Regions from separate parts of the Eisenibacter elegans DSM 3317 genome, predicted to be linked through region 2. Evidence: riboswitches for the same ligand, from Rfam matches in the RefSeq annotation. Region 2 holds a riboswitch; each other region holds the start of a gene.
What was found. Region 2 has a riboswitch for thiamine pyrophosphate ahead of G499_RS0103465 (TonB-dependent receptor). Riboswitches for the same ligand answer to the same signal wherever they lie in the genome.

Region 1: it holds a riboswitch for thiamine pyrophosphate, as region 2 does, so the genes downstream of both, thiS (sulfur carrier protein ThiS) here and G499_RS0103465 (TonB-dependent receptor) in region 2, are expected to answer to the same signal.
Region 3: it holds a riboswitch for thiamine pyrophosphate, as region 2 does, so the genes downstream of both, thiM (hydroxyethylthiazole kinase) here and G499_RS0103465 (TonB-dependent receptor) in region 2, are expected to answer to the same signal.

The regions. Positions count from the first base shown of each region.
Region 1 is NZ_KE387153.1:68,031-72,290, reverse strand. It holds gene thiC (phosphomethylpyrimidine synthase ThiC) at 1-1,831, opposite strand, end outside; gene thiS (sulfur carrier protein ThiS) at 1,955-2,164, opposite strand; TPP riboswitch at 2,265-2,367, opposite strand; gene G499_RS0113925 (hypothetical protein) at 2,772-4,260, opposite strand, start outside.
Region 2 is NZ_AUMD01000011.1:632,260-636,519, forward strand. It holds gene G499_RS0103465 (TonB-dependent receptor) at 1-1,670, opposite strand, end outside; TPP riboswitch at 1,790-1,885, opposite strand; gene G499_RS0103470 (GLPGLI family protein) at 2,898-3,722, shown strand; gene G499_RS0103475 (carboxypeptidase-like regulatory domain-containing protein) at 3,787-4,260, shown strand, end outside.
Region 3 is NZ_AUMD01000011.1:497,286-501,545, forward strand. It holds gene hisD (histidinol dehydrogenase) at 1-1,261, opposite strand, end outside; TPP riboswitch at 1,843-1,945, shown strand; gene thiM (hydroxyethylthiazole kinase) at 2,051-2,842, shown strand; gene thiE (thiamine phosphate synthase) at 2,835-3,491, shown strand; gene thiD (bifunctional hydroxymethylpyrimidine kinase/phosphomethylpyrimidine kinase) at 3,567-4,260, shown strand, end outside.

The DNA of each region.
Region 1 (4,260 bases), on a different contig from region 2:
CCTTGTCGGCCATTCCCTTGCTCAGGGCTTCGGCGGCGGTTAGTCCTTGGGCTTTGGCGTACTCCCGCAAATCTTGGGTGATGCGCATAGAGCAGAAGTTGGGGCCGCACATAGAGCAGAAGTGCGCCACCTTGGCATTGTCGGCGGGGAGGGTTTCGTCGTGAAATTCCCGGGCGGTGTCGGGGTCGAGGGAGAGGTTGAACTGGTCTTCCCATCGGAATTCAAACCGCGCCTTGCTCAGCGCATCGTCGCGGTACTGGGCGCCGGGGTGCCCCTTGGCTAGGTCGGCGGCGTGGGCGGCCAGCTTGTAGGTAATGACCCCTGTTTTTACGTCGTCGCGGTTGGGCAGGCCTAGGTGTTCCTTGGGCGTTACGTAGCAGAGCATCGCACAGCCATACCAGCCTATCATAGCCGCCCCGATGCCCGAGGTGATGTGGTCGTATCCGGGGGCGATGTCGGTCGTGAGCGGCCCGAGGGTGTAGAAGGGTGCTTCGCCACAACTTTGGAGCTGCTTGTCCATATTGACCTTGATGAGGTGCATAGGTACGTGCCCGGGGCCTTCGACCATCACCTGCACGTCGTGCTGCCAGGCGATTTTGGTTAGCTCGCCCAAGGTCTCTAGCTCTGCAAACTGTGCTGCATCGTTGGCATCGGCGATGGAGCCGGGGCGCAGGCCGTCGCCAAGGGAGAAGGACACGTCGTAGGCCTTCATAATCTCACAAATCTCCTCAAAATGGGTATAGAGGAAGTTTTCGCGGTGGTGTGCTAGACACCATTTGGCCATAATAGACCCGCCGCGAGAGACAATACCCGTTACGCGCTTGGCCGTGAGGGGGATATAGCGCAACAACACGCCGGCGTGGATGGTAAAATAATCGACTCCCTGCTCGGCCTGCTCAATGAGCGTATCGCGGAATAGCTCCCAGGTCAGCGCTTCGGCCTTGCCGCCTACCTTTTCGAGGGCTTGGTAAATGGGCACTGTACCGATGGGCACAGGGGAGTTGCGGATAATCCACTCGCGGGTTTCGTGGATATTCTTGCCCGTAGACAGGTCCATCACCGTATCAGCGCCCCAGCGGGTAGCCCAGACCATCTTCTCTACCTCCTCTTCGATGGTAGAGCTGACGGCAGAGTTGCCGATGTTGGCGTTGATTTTAACCAAGAAATTGCGCCCGATTATCATCGGCTCGCTCTCGGGGTGATTGATATTGGCCGGGATGATGGCTCGTCCGGCGGCGACCTCCTGCCGTACAAACTCCGGTGTAATCAGGGGTGGAGTGTTGGCACCGAAGCTTTGGCCGGGGTGCTGTGGAGCGATGGCCTGTTGTGCCTCCAGCCGTTGGTTTTCGCGAATGGCGATGTACTCCATCTCGGGCGTGATGATGCCCTTGCGGGCGTAGTGCAGCTGCGTAACGTTGTGGCCAGCCTTGGCGCGTAGGGGCTGCTGTAGGTGCTCAAAGCGGAGGTGGTCGAGGCTGCGGTCGTGGAGGCGCTGCTGCCCATAGCTAGAGCTGATTTGTGGCAATGCGGCTACATCGGCCCTGTCCATAATCCACTGTTGGCGCAACTTGGGCAGCCCCTTGCGCACATCGATGGCTACGGCAGGGTCGGTATAGGGCCCCGAGGTGTCATAAACGGTAATGGGCGGATTTTCGGACTGCTGCAACGCCCCTTCGGCAAAGATGGGCTTCGAAGCCGTTTGGCTTATCTGACGCATCGCTACGCGGATGTTTGGGTGCAATGTGCCGGGCACATAGACCTTCTGCGAGGCCGGAAAAGGCTCCCGCGTAATGCGCGAAGCTTGGGTGGGGATGTGTTCGTGTTTGGCCATAAGTCTGAAAAATAGTGGGTTTGAGGAAGCTTTGTAGGAGATAGACGGTTTTGTGGGGCTTACCCTGCGCCTTTTCAAGGGGGCTTGCATCAGGAAAACTGGAAAGCGTGGGGGAGAGAAGTATCAGCCGCCCTGTGTGGCCGTAATGACCAAGACCTCGGCATTGGGAGGTAGGGGCGTGTGTGGCCAGTCCTTTTTGGGGATGACCTGCTCATTGAGCGCCACGGCGATGCCCCGCTTGTCGGTCAAGTGCTGCTGACGGAGTAGGGCTTCGAGCGTAGACGCAGCCGTAACCAGCGCCACACCGTTGAAGTGTATCGTCGTCGTTGTCATAAAAAAACTAAGTTGTGGGAATGCCGGCGCAGCAGGAAAAAATGGCCTCAAAGGCTTTTATAGGCAACTACAAACGGGACAAAGCCCTTACCCAAAAATAGCATCGCGGCGTACTTTTCCCTCCGCCCGCATTACCGGGTTCAGGTTCAAAGGGTAATATCTCAGCCCCGGGCCAATAGCCCAAGACACCCCTAAAGTGTGGTACAAATTTAATAAAAATAAATCAAACCCCACAAACACCCAACCGCTTTTCGAAGCCAAACCCACGGAAAAGACGTATTTTTGGGTACTGACAACTAGTAGCTAGGTTAAATGGATGATTACTCGATACAAAATTAGACAATCATATCGGGGCTATCAAGTACTTCGTTTGCCATTATGACCTCCTGAGAAAAACATTATATTTGTAGGACTACCCAAAATTGGTTTGGGGAATATGTCTGCTGAAAATCCTTAATAATCAAAAAAATCAAATCCTGTAAATTTTAGCATAAAAATACCTACTGAGGTAGTGTGCGGCAAAGAACCATTCGTGTTTGACGGTTTTCATTGGCCAGCCTAGAGCGACAGGTACAGTGCCTGTCGCATGTGCTAGGGAGGTTGGTGATTATTTGGGGGGTGATTTTTGGATATTTTTGAGGACGTGGTCTTGGAGTGGCCCAGCTTCGGCAGCGGCTTCGGGGTCTGCCACTATTTTTTTAGACTCTAATTGACTGATGAGCACATCAATGGAGCGTTTTTGTTGTTCGAGGTTTTTGGCCGCGTGGAGCTCTGTTTTTAGGGCTTCCAGAAATTGGTTGTACAAGCGTACTCTTTGGTTGAAGCGCAGTATCTCTTGGTCTTCTATTTCTTTCCCTAGCGAATCCATAGGCAGGTTGCGCTCAGCACGGGGGGTACGGTTGGCATAGAGTGTCTGCATTTGGTTGTAGCTGGGGTTTTCGAGTACAAGCTCATCGTCGAAGCCTTTGAGGAGGGCGAAGTTTTCGGTGATGCGTGTTTGAGCATCTTTAAACTGCTGCTCTAGGGCCGTGCGTTGGCGTTGTAAGGCGGTACGTTGTTGTTGGGTAACCCGCTTTTCGTACTCATTCATCAGGAGTAGTGTCAGGTCTAAGACCTCAAAGCCGATGTACAAATCCTTGAAGCTATCCAGCTCTTCGAAGCTGCTGGTACTATAAAATCGGTTTCCGGCTCCTACTTCTATAAATGGCACTCCTTTGGTAACCATTTGAAAGTCGTTGTTGAACTGTCGGAAGACCCGTCGTCGGAGCAACACGCTGTCTGCCATTATTTTAGAGGTTACAAAATAAAGCCTGTACTGAGGGATACGCTCCGTATTTTTGTCCATCAGAGCATAAATAGCGTCAAGCCAGCGGTCGTTTTTGTTGTCAAAGATGGCCGAGGGGGGCTTGAGGTAATTCTTGATGCGGCGTTTGCTCAAGCCTTTGATGGAGATGCTATATTCCATAAAGCTGGTATTATTGACATCGAGCTTGGCCGCTACCCCTCTGAGGAAGGCTCCTAGTTTGGCATCTGCTTCGGCGTTGAAGCCTTTTTCGATGCGCACCAAATCTTGTATAAGATAATTCTGGACATTGAACTCCTCTTCTTGCCCATCTACAATCCCAAAAGAGGGATTATAATAGGAGGCATTACCATCAAAGAAAATCAGTGTACCCACAGCGAGTTCATTGTCTACTGTCAGCTCGTTGCGGTTGTCTTTGAGTAGGCTTTGCGCATATTTTTCTACCCTTAGGCGTTCTACCATCTGTCCGATGGTTTGGTAGTCATTTTCGTCTTTTTTGTCATAAAATACAAGCTCTATCTCATTGACTCCCTTTCTGTTGAGGTCTCGGATATTGCGTTGTACCATCATCGAAACACGTTTGTCATTGTTTCGGTATTCGGCACGGAAGGCGACGTTTTGGTTCTTATCCAGATTGACACTGATGGCGGCGTTGCTGTTGAGTGTTGTTACGCCATAAGTATTGCCTCTGAAGCCCATCGGTTCTTGGAGGTATACTTCGTAATGGACGACGACCTCGACCCTGTCATCTTCGTTTTTGGCTCTAAAAACAAACTGATAGGGGCGGGGCTTG
Region 2 (4,260 bases):
GGGTTGAAGAAGTTGAGCTGTACACTTTGGTCGACCTCCCGAGCGCCGAGGTTGTCATCTACGGCCTTGCCCACAAAATTGTACCCTACTTGCCGCCATTGTATATCGGCAAAAGCCATAAGCTTAGGGTTGAGCTGATAAACAGCCTTGGCAAAGAGGTGCCCGTCGGTTTTGGTAGCATCATTGTCGTAGTAGCGGTCGCGGATTTGCGAGTCGCCAGCAAACCGCGCCCAGATAACCTCTCCGAAGTGCGCCCCTTCGTAGTGGTTCCACCCGCCGCCGAAGGTAAAGTTGAGGCGTTGGGCAAGGTAGTTGACAGAGAAAATAGTTCCATAAAAGTCATTATCGAGCCAGCGGCGGCGTATGAGGTCGGAGCGCTCGATGGTTTCGGTACCAATCACCACAGGGGCGATGTTGTAGCCACTCAGTCGGTCGTTGTAGCGGAATTGTTCATAGTAGCCCCTCCCCTTGGTATAGTGTAGCGCCAGATGTCCATACCAACGTTGGGAGAACTGGTGGTCATAAAATAATTGGTAGTGGTCTTGTTGGTAATTGTCGGTTTCGTTGTCGTAGAGTTGAGAGTTATAGCGTCGCGGGTTGGCGTTACGGATGTTGTCCGCTTGTTCGGCGTTGAGCCCGTTGCGCACAATGAAGGCTTCTATCCCCTCTGCATCGTTGCGCAGCTTGGCTTCCGGAATGCCATACCAAGCCTGATAGGTTTGTTCTTGACCCGAAAATATATTGAGGCGCAAGCTGCTGTTCTTGCCCCAATATGCCCCTGATACATAAAAAGAGCGCAAGTCAGAAAAAGCCCTGTCTATGAATCCATCCGAGCTGATGCGCGAAAGCCTTGCGTCGACCGTAAAGCGGTCGTGAAGTAGACCCGAACCTACCTGTAGGGTATGCTTCCAAGTGTTGAAAGCGCCGTAGCTGTTGTCGAGAGCGAGGTAGGCCGTATCGCGTCGGGCATTGGTCTGTATGTCAACTGTAGCACCAAAAGCAGCAGCCCCATTGGTAGAACTGCCCACGCCCCGCTGTATCTGGATGCTCTCTACGGAGGAGGCAAAGTCAGGCATATTGACAAAAAATGTTCCGTGACTTTCGGCATCATTGAGTGGAATACCATTGATGGTTACATTCACTCGGGTAGCATCTGAGCCTCGAATACGCATGCCGGTATAGCCTACGCCCGCACCTGCATCGGAGGTAGTTACGACGGAGGGGCTGAAATTGAGCAAGATAGGTAAGTCCTGACCGAAGTTTTGAGCCTGAATCGTGGCGCGGTCTATGTTTTGAAAAGCCATTGGGGCGATTTCGGGCACTCGTGTCGCTGTGATGAGCACCTCCTCTGTGAGCGTAGTACTGAGCACTAGACGTATTTCGCCAGCACTGCTGCCCGTGTTTACGGTCAAAACCTGTGGCTGATAGCCAATAAAAGAAACTTGCAATTGGTAAGTGCCTGCCTGAAGCTGGCCTAGCCGGAAGCGCCCCTGATGGTCAGTAGTAGTGCCTTTGTAGGTGTTTTGGAGCAGTACCGCTGCGCCGGCCAACCCTTGGCCGTTTTCGTCTAGTACACGTCCTTCGATTACATTGCCTGTAGTGCCTTGTCCCCACAAGGGTAGCGACAAAAACACACAGCAGAGCCATAGTCCAATATTTAAACCTTTCATCGGTGAAAGTAAAGTTAGAGTTTGAAATATTGGGGTCTGCACACAAGAAGCCAACACGCGCTTGTGATAAGTGAGAAAAACCGTTGGAATCGGCCAGAGCCTATGTCAGAAGGCAAAAAATATTTTTGTCTTCAACTCCCTTCGTCGGTACTAACCGCATCAGGTTCTATGGGTATATTCTCAGCTCCGCCAAAGGAGCACCCCAGTTGAGTTACTGTGTTGCAAAGGTAGCGTGTATCGGTGTGTGAAGCAAACACTAAGGGTTTCAAAATATCCAGTAGTATGACAATCGAATAAATCTTGGTATGAGGTATGAAAGTAGGAGTACCTACATTTTTGATTCAAAAAAATGACAATCATCAAAAAAAGCATTAATATTTGCATAAGAGTAAAAATATTGTTAAATCCTTGTGGTATTTCAATTCAACCAATAAAATCCACCTAAGGCTACTATGAAAACGATTGTCACCTATATCCTGCTATTTACTTTTTGTAAGGTAAGAGATTTTAAGGTAAACGATGATTATATTTAAATTTTATTAAGTGTGCTTATTGTTGTGAAATAAAAATAGTCTATGGTGTTTTTAAAAAAAACAAAATAATTTTGTTTTATTAGTGTTTGTTGTATAGATTTGTATCGAAGTACTTCATATAGCTAATTTCAGCGTCTTTTAGTTTTTATTATATTAACCTTTTCTAAAAATGAAAAACTTATCACTAAAGAAGTTTTTAATGTCTTGAACGCTAAAATGACAAAACAATCAAATTCTCCCTAATTCCGCAACTTGAAATCATTAATGTAGGGCTTCCGCACCAAATCAATAATCTTTGGTTGCTTATTGCTACTCCAATTATTCGAATGCGTTTGTAGCGTTTTTTAAAGGTTTTTCAAAAGCAATAGAAAACACACGAAGAATAAAATATTGAATTAAAGCCAAAAACAACACAAAAAAGTTTGATGCGGGAGCCCTATCATTAATGGATGTGGAAGTTGGTCTTTATAGATATTTTACCAACTCTACCATATGAGGGCTTGCACCATCTTGATTTGCGCATAAAGCTACTGTAAGGTCTGCGTACGGAAGCAGTTTAGCGATAAAATAGAGGCGATAGCTAGCTCTCTGTAGATTTATGAAATACAGCTTTCGAAGTGAAGTTCTAAAGAGAAACTTCCTGTTAGATAATTACAACACACAAGCTGAAACTCAAAACATTTTCCCAAACCTGATGAAACAACTCATACTCTTCCCTCTGTTATTTCAACTATCCCTACAACTTACTAAAGCTCAAATACTTGACTACCAAATACTTGCAGTGTATGAGCTTCACTTTCAGCCAGATTCAACCGATTCGGCATACAAGATTAAAACAGAACCTTATCATCTCTACACTGGAGCAAACCAATCGCTGTATATCAGCACCTACGCTTGGCAGCTTGATTCTTTGGTTTATGAAGGCCATATAGACCCTAACGACGTAAGCGCGATGGAGCGTTTGTTGAGGATGCCGCAACCCAGTTCGAGGGAGGCCTTGCTCAAAACGTATCGGCAAGGAGGCATGACGGTTTACAATCACGTGATTTCGTTATATGTGTATGAGGATGCCACCAAACTGATTTGGCAAATCCAAGCAGAGCAAAAAACAACAGAAGCTGGTAGTGTCTTGACCAAGGCCACCACCAGCTTCCGTGGGCGTAACTACACAGCGTGGTTTGACGAGAACATCCCCGTCTCCGATGGGCCGTATAAATTTGGCGGCTTGCCCGGCCTGATTATACAGATTGCTGACGACGAACAGCACTATGTATTTGAGGCGGTGAAGGTGGTACATTTTCCCAAAAAACAACAAATCCACATTCCTTATGCCACACACGCAAAGCCTATCACCTATCAACAGTTCAAAGAATTGAAAGAAGCTTATTCAACAAACCCTTTGGCGATGTTAGAGATGGGTGGGGGCTTCATATCCGAAGCCGATAAGCGCAAAACCAAAGAAAATATTCAACAGCAAAAAAGCAGGAATAACAACCGCATTGAGCGCAAGCCGGATTAGTGTGGGCACAGAAACAAAGCAAACAATATTAGCAGCAAGCCTCCCTTGCTCATAGGCGAATCTTATGTTACAAAATATAGGAACTGACTCAGCCAAAATACTCTCTAAAAATATTTGGGGCGCAAGGTGGTATACTTTGAGGCTATTGCTAAGTATGTTATTGGCCTTGGTGAACGGGATGCAAGCCCAAACCATGCTGACAGGCCAACTGACCGGTACCTCAGGGCAGCCCTTGGTAGGGGCAAGTGTTACGGTTGCCGAAACAGAAACCGCTGCACCACTTGCCTTTGCCATTAGTGATGCACAAGGCCGTTTTGAAATACAGGTATCAACCACGACCACCCAACTGTGGCTCAGTGTGCGTAGTTTGGGGTATGCCCCACAACGCCGGCAAATCGCCAATCAAAGCCAACAAATCCAGATTACGCTTGTCGAGCAGGCCTTGGAGTTGGAAGAGGTTGTACTTAAGCACTCACCCATCACCCAACATGGCGATACCATCAGCTATGATGTAGCGTCTTTTGCCAACACTCAAGAC
Region 3 (4,260 bases), 130 kb from region 2:
TAGACACTGCGTTTTTACGCGCCATCAAGTCTTCGGCAGAGGCGATTTCTTCCACGTGTTTGCCGATATTCTTCAGGCCTTGAGCTGTTACATCATAGCAGTTGATTTTGCGCACAAAACTATCCAACGAAAGGCCGCTGTATGCCTTAGCATAGCCGTTGGTTGGGAGGGTATTATTTGGCCCGGCTGCATAACTGATACTTTCGGGAGTATAATGGCCGATGTAGATAGCGCCAGCGTTGTAGATACGCTCACTGACAGCCTCAGCGTTTTGAATGGCCAAGCTGAGCGTTTCGGGGGCATACATATTGATAAACTCGATGGCCTCCACATTGCTCTGAAAAACAATGGCGTGGGCTTGTTCTAGGTCTTTGGCGGCGCTTTCGGGGCGACTCGAACCCGGGAGCTGGCGCTTGATTTCGGCCAGCACTTTTTTGACAAGCTCTTCTGATGAGGACAAGAGCATTGGCTGACTGTTGTTGAAGTGCTCAGCATTGGCGATTAAGTCAGCAGCTACAAAAGCAGGGTTGGCGCTCTCATCAGCCAATACCAGTAGCTCCGAAGGGCCTGCGGGTAAATCTACTGCTACATCTTGTTTGCTGACTAGTTGCTTGGCAACAGTTACATATTGATTGCTAGGGCCAAATATCTTATTGACTTTGGGGATACTTTCTGTACCATAAGCCATTGCGGCGATGGCCTGTACACCCCCTACTTTGAAGACCTTGCTGATATTGAGCAGCTTGGCAGTGTAGAGAATAATGGGATGTAATCGACCCTCACGGTCAGGGGTAGAGCAGAGGATTGTTTCGCCACAGCCGGCAATATTGGCCGGAATGCCCAGCATCAGAATCGTTGAAAACAGCGGTGCGTGCCTGCTGGGTACATACAAACCCACACGGCGGATACCCACACTCCGTTGCCAGCATCGGACGCCTTCCACGGTCTCGATTTTTTTGTTCGAAACGCGCTGATTCATATGAAACTGTGCAATGTTGTATTTAGCCTGCTGTATGGCCTTTTTTAAATCTTCACTCACGTAGCTTTGCGCTTCTTCAAATTCTTCAGCACCCACCATAAAATCTTTGACACGTACTTTGTCATATTTGTAAATATAGCGGCGTAGGGCTGCGTCGCCACTGCGTTTTACGGCGCGCAAGATAGGTTTTACGGCGCGCTCCAGATCTTCGTAGGTATCTAAGGAGGTGCGGATGGTCAAATCCGCCCAAGCACTGCGTTCGGGATGAAGTATGATTTTCATAGGATAATGATGCGGTAATGGGGCAGGGTTTAGATAAAGATAAGTGCCTATTATCCCTACAAATTTTATTCCGATATATGTTTGGCCAACAAAAAAGACCTAGTTCTTACAGGGCAGCTGTCTGATGGGATGCCGAAGCCCAATCAGCGGACAGTGTGGGGCAGGCACAAAGCGCTGTTTTGGGATGCCTGAGCTGGGGTTTGAAACAAGCATGATAAACAAGTGTTTGTACACAATCACAATTGGTTTGGAAAATCTGCGCACTGAAAATCCTTGATAATCAAGGAAATCAAACCCTGTAAATCCCCAAATCTTATGAATCTTGCCATAATTTGTACACGTTACTGGACATTTTCGACTTTCCTCGTTGTTGTGTGTACCTTGCCCCTTTGTTATGGAAACACATCTAACCGTAAAGGACGTAAAGTATGCGCAAAGAACGCAAAGGAGCAAAAATATTGCGGCCTTTGTGAATTTGTCGAAAGCCCTGATTTGGTGAAGCAGCTTGTTGAATCAAAACCAAACTAGAAAATGTCCCGTGGTGTTTAGTTTGTATCCCTGATACAATTGCTGTATCTTTACTTTTGCTTTAGGGGTGCTTTCACCAAAAAATAGAAAGCTGAGATTAGACCCTTGGAACCTGATGCAGTTAATACTGTCGAAGGGAAAAGTGATGATAGGCTGTTGGGGCATTAGTTTGCTGCTTTGGCCACAATTATTTCAGCACTATATTTTTTGCAAAGCACTCTTGGGCAATGTGTAATAGTTTGACCAATAACTACTCCCAAGATGTCTCACACACCTACCATAACGGCTGGCCAATGGCTTAGCCAACTCCGCCAACAATCTCCACTGGTACACAACATCACCAACTACGTCGTGATGAACAATACCGCCAATGCCTTGCTGGCCTTGGGGGCTTCACCTGTGATGGCACATGCACACCCTGAGCTGGCCGATATGGTCGGCATTGCCGGGGCGACGGTAATCAATATCGGGACACTCGACGAGTACTGGAGTGCGTCTTATCTCCAAGCTGCTCAGGCGGCTCAGCGTTTGGGCAAGCCTTGGCTGCTCGATCCTGTGGGGGCAGGCGCTACCCCCTATCGTAACCAGATACTGACCGAGCTACTCCTACAGCGCCCTGCCGTCATCAGGGGCAATGCTTCAGAGGTGATGGCCTTGGCACAACAGGCTGCCCAAACCAAGGGTGTAGACAGCACCCACCAGTCCGAAGAAGCCCTCGATGCCGCCAAGCGCCTCAGCCATACTACAGGAGCTGTGGTTTGTATTTCAGGGGCTACAGATTATGTTGTAGACCAAGACAAGGTTACGACTATTGGTGGCGGCCACCCACTTATGACCAAGGTTACGGGGATGGGCTGTACGGCCTCGGCACTCATTGGTGCTTTTTTGGCGGCAGGGGCACCTGCCTTCGAAGCTACCTGCACGGCGATGCTCGTGATGGCACATTGCGGCGCGGCAGCCGCCCGCCTAGCCCAAGGCCCCGGTACCTTGCAGTTACACTTCCTCGATGCGCTACACCAACTACAGCCCCAAGACCTCGAAGCCTATGCCTAGTTCCGCCTTTCCTTATGGGCTTTATCTCGTAACAGATGAGGCGGCCTGCCTCGGGCGCGACTTTTATTGGGTGCTCGAAGAGGCGCTCAAGGGAGGAGTGCAGATGGTACAACTGCGGGAAAAGCAGTTGTCTATGCAGGCCTTCTTAGAGCGTGCGCAGCGGGTACAGCAGCTTACCGACCGTTACCAAGTACCCCTTATCATCAACGATGCGTTGCCAATTGCCCACGCCCTCGGTAGCTTTGGGCTACACCTCGGCCAAAGCGATGTAGCCCTTGCCACCGCTAGGGCACAACTGGGCGATGCTGTCTGTATCGGCCTTTCGATAGAACGATATGAGCAGGTTTTTGCCCCCGCAGCCCAAGCAGCAGACTACTGGGGCGTAAGCCCCATATTTGCCACCCCTACCAAACAAGATACCCAACAACCTTGGGGCTTACAGGGGCTGATGGCTTTGCGCCGCCAAACCACCAAGCCCCTCGTGGCCATTGGCGGCATCAAACCTATCCACGCCGATGCGCTCATACAAGCCGGGGCTGACAGTCTCGCCGTCGTGACGGGGATATGTAGCGCCGAAAGCCCTGCCAAAGCCGCCGAAACCTACCGGAAGTTGATTGACGATGCCCTAGCCTCGCGCCCGCGTTTCTAGGCTGCACCAAGCGTAGCGCTTGCATAGCTCGGACTGATTTCGAGTATAGATTGAACCCACCAAACGCCAAAAAACTTGATACATACTCCCTATACCCATCAATATATCCCTGTGATGAGCATTGCAGGGTCTGACAGTGGCGGCGGCGCAGGCATCCAAGCCGACCTCAAAACTTTTGCTGCCCTTGGTTGCTATGGCACTACGGCCATCACCGCCATCACTGCACAAAACACCTTAGGGGTGCAAGCCATTCACGCCGTACCGGTGTCGGTGGTCGAAGCCCAGATTCGTGCTGTCATGGACGATATTCGGCCAAAGGCCATCAAAATTGGGATGATTGCCACCCCCGAGCTTGCCTTGGCCATAGGGCAGGTGTTGCGAGCCTACCCAGAGGTACCCGTGGTGCTCGACCCGGTGATGGTCGCCGCCAGTGGCGACCGCCTCATTGCGGAAGAAACCGTTGCCGCACTCGAAGAGTCACTTTTTCCATTGTCCACCCTGCTGACCCCCAACGTAGATGAGGCCGCGCTCTTGGTAAATCAGCCTATCACAAGTCTTGAAGCACTCGAACAGGCTGCCTTGGTACTCCAACAACAAGGCTGCCGGGCAGTCTTGGCCAAAGGCGCACACCTTAGCGGCGATGCCCTGAGCGATGTATTTGTAGACCCACAAGGGGCTGTCAAGCACCTACCCACTGTGCGCATCCCTACCGCCAATGTACATGGCAGCGGCTGCACCCTCTCCTCGGCCATCGCAGCTTACTTGGCGC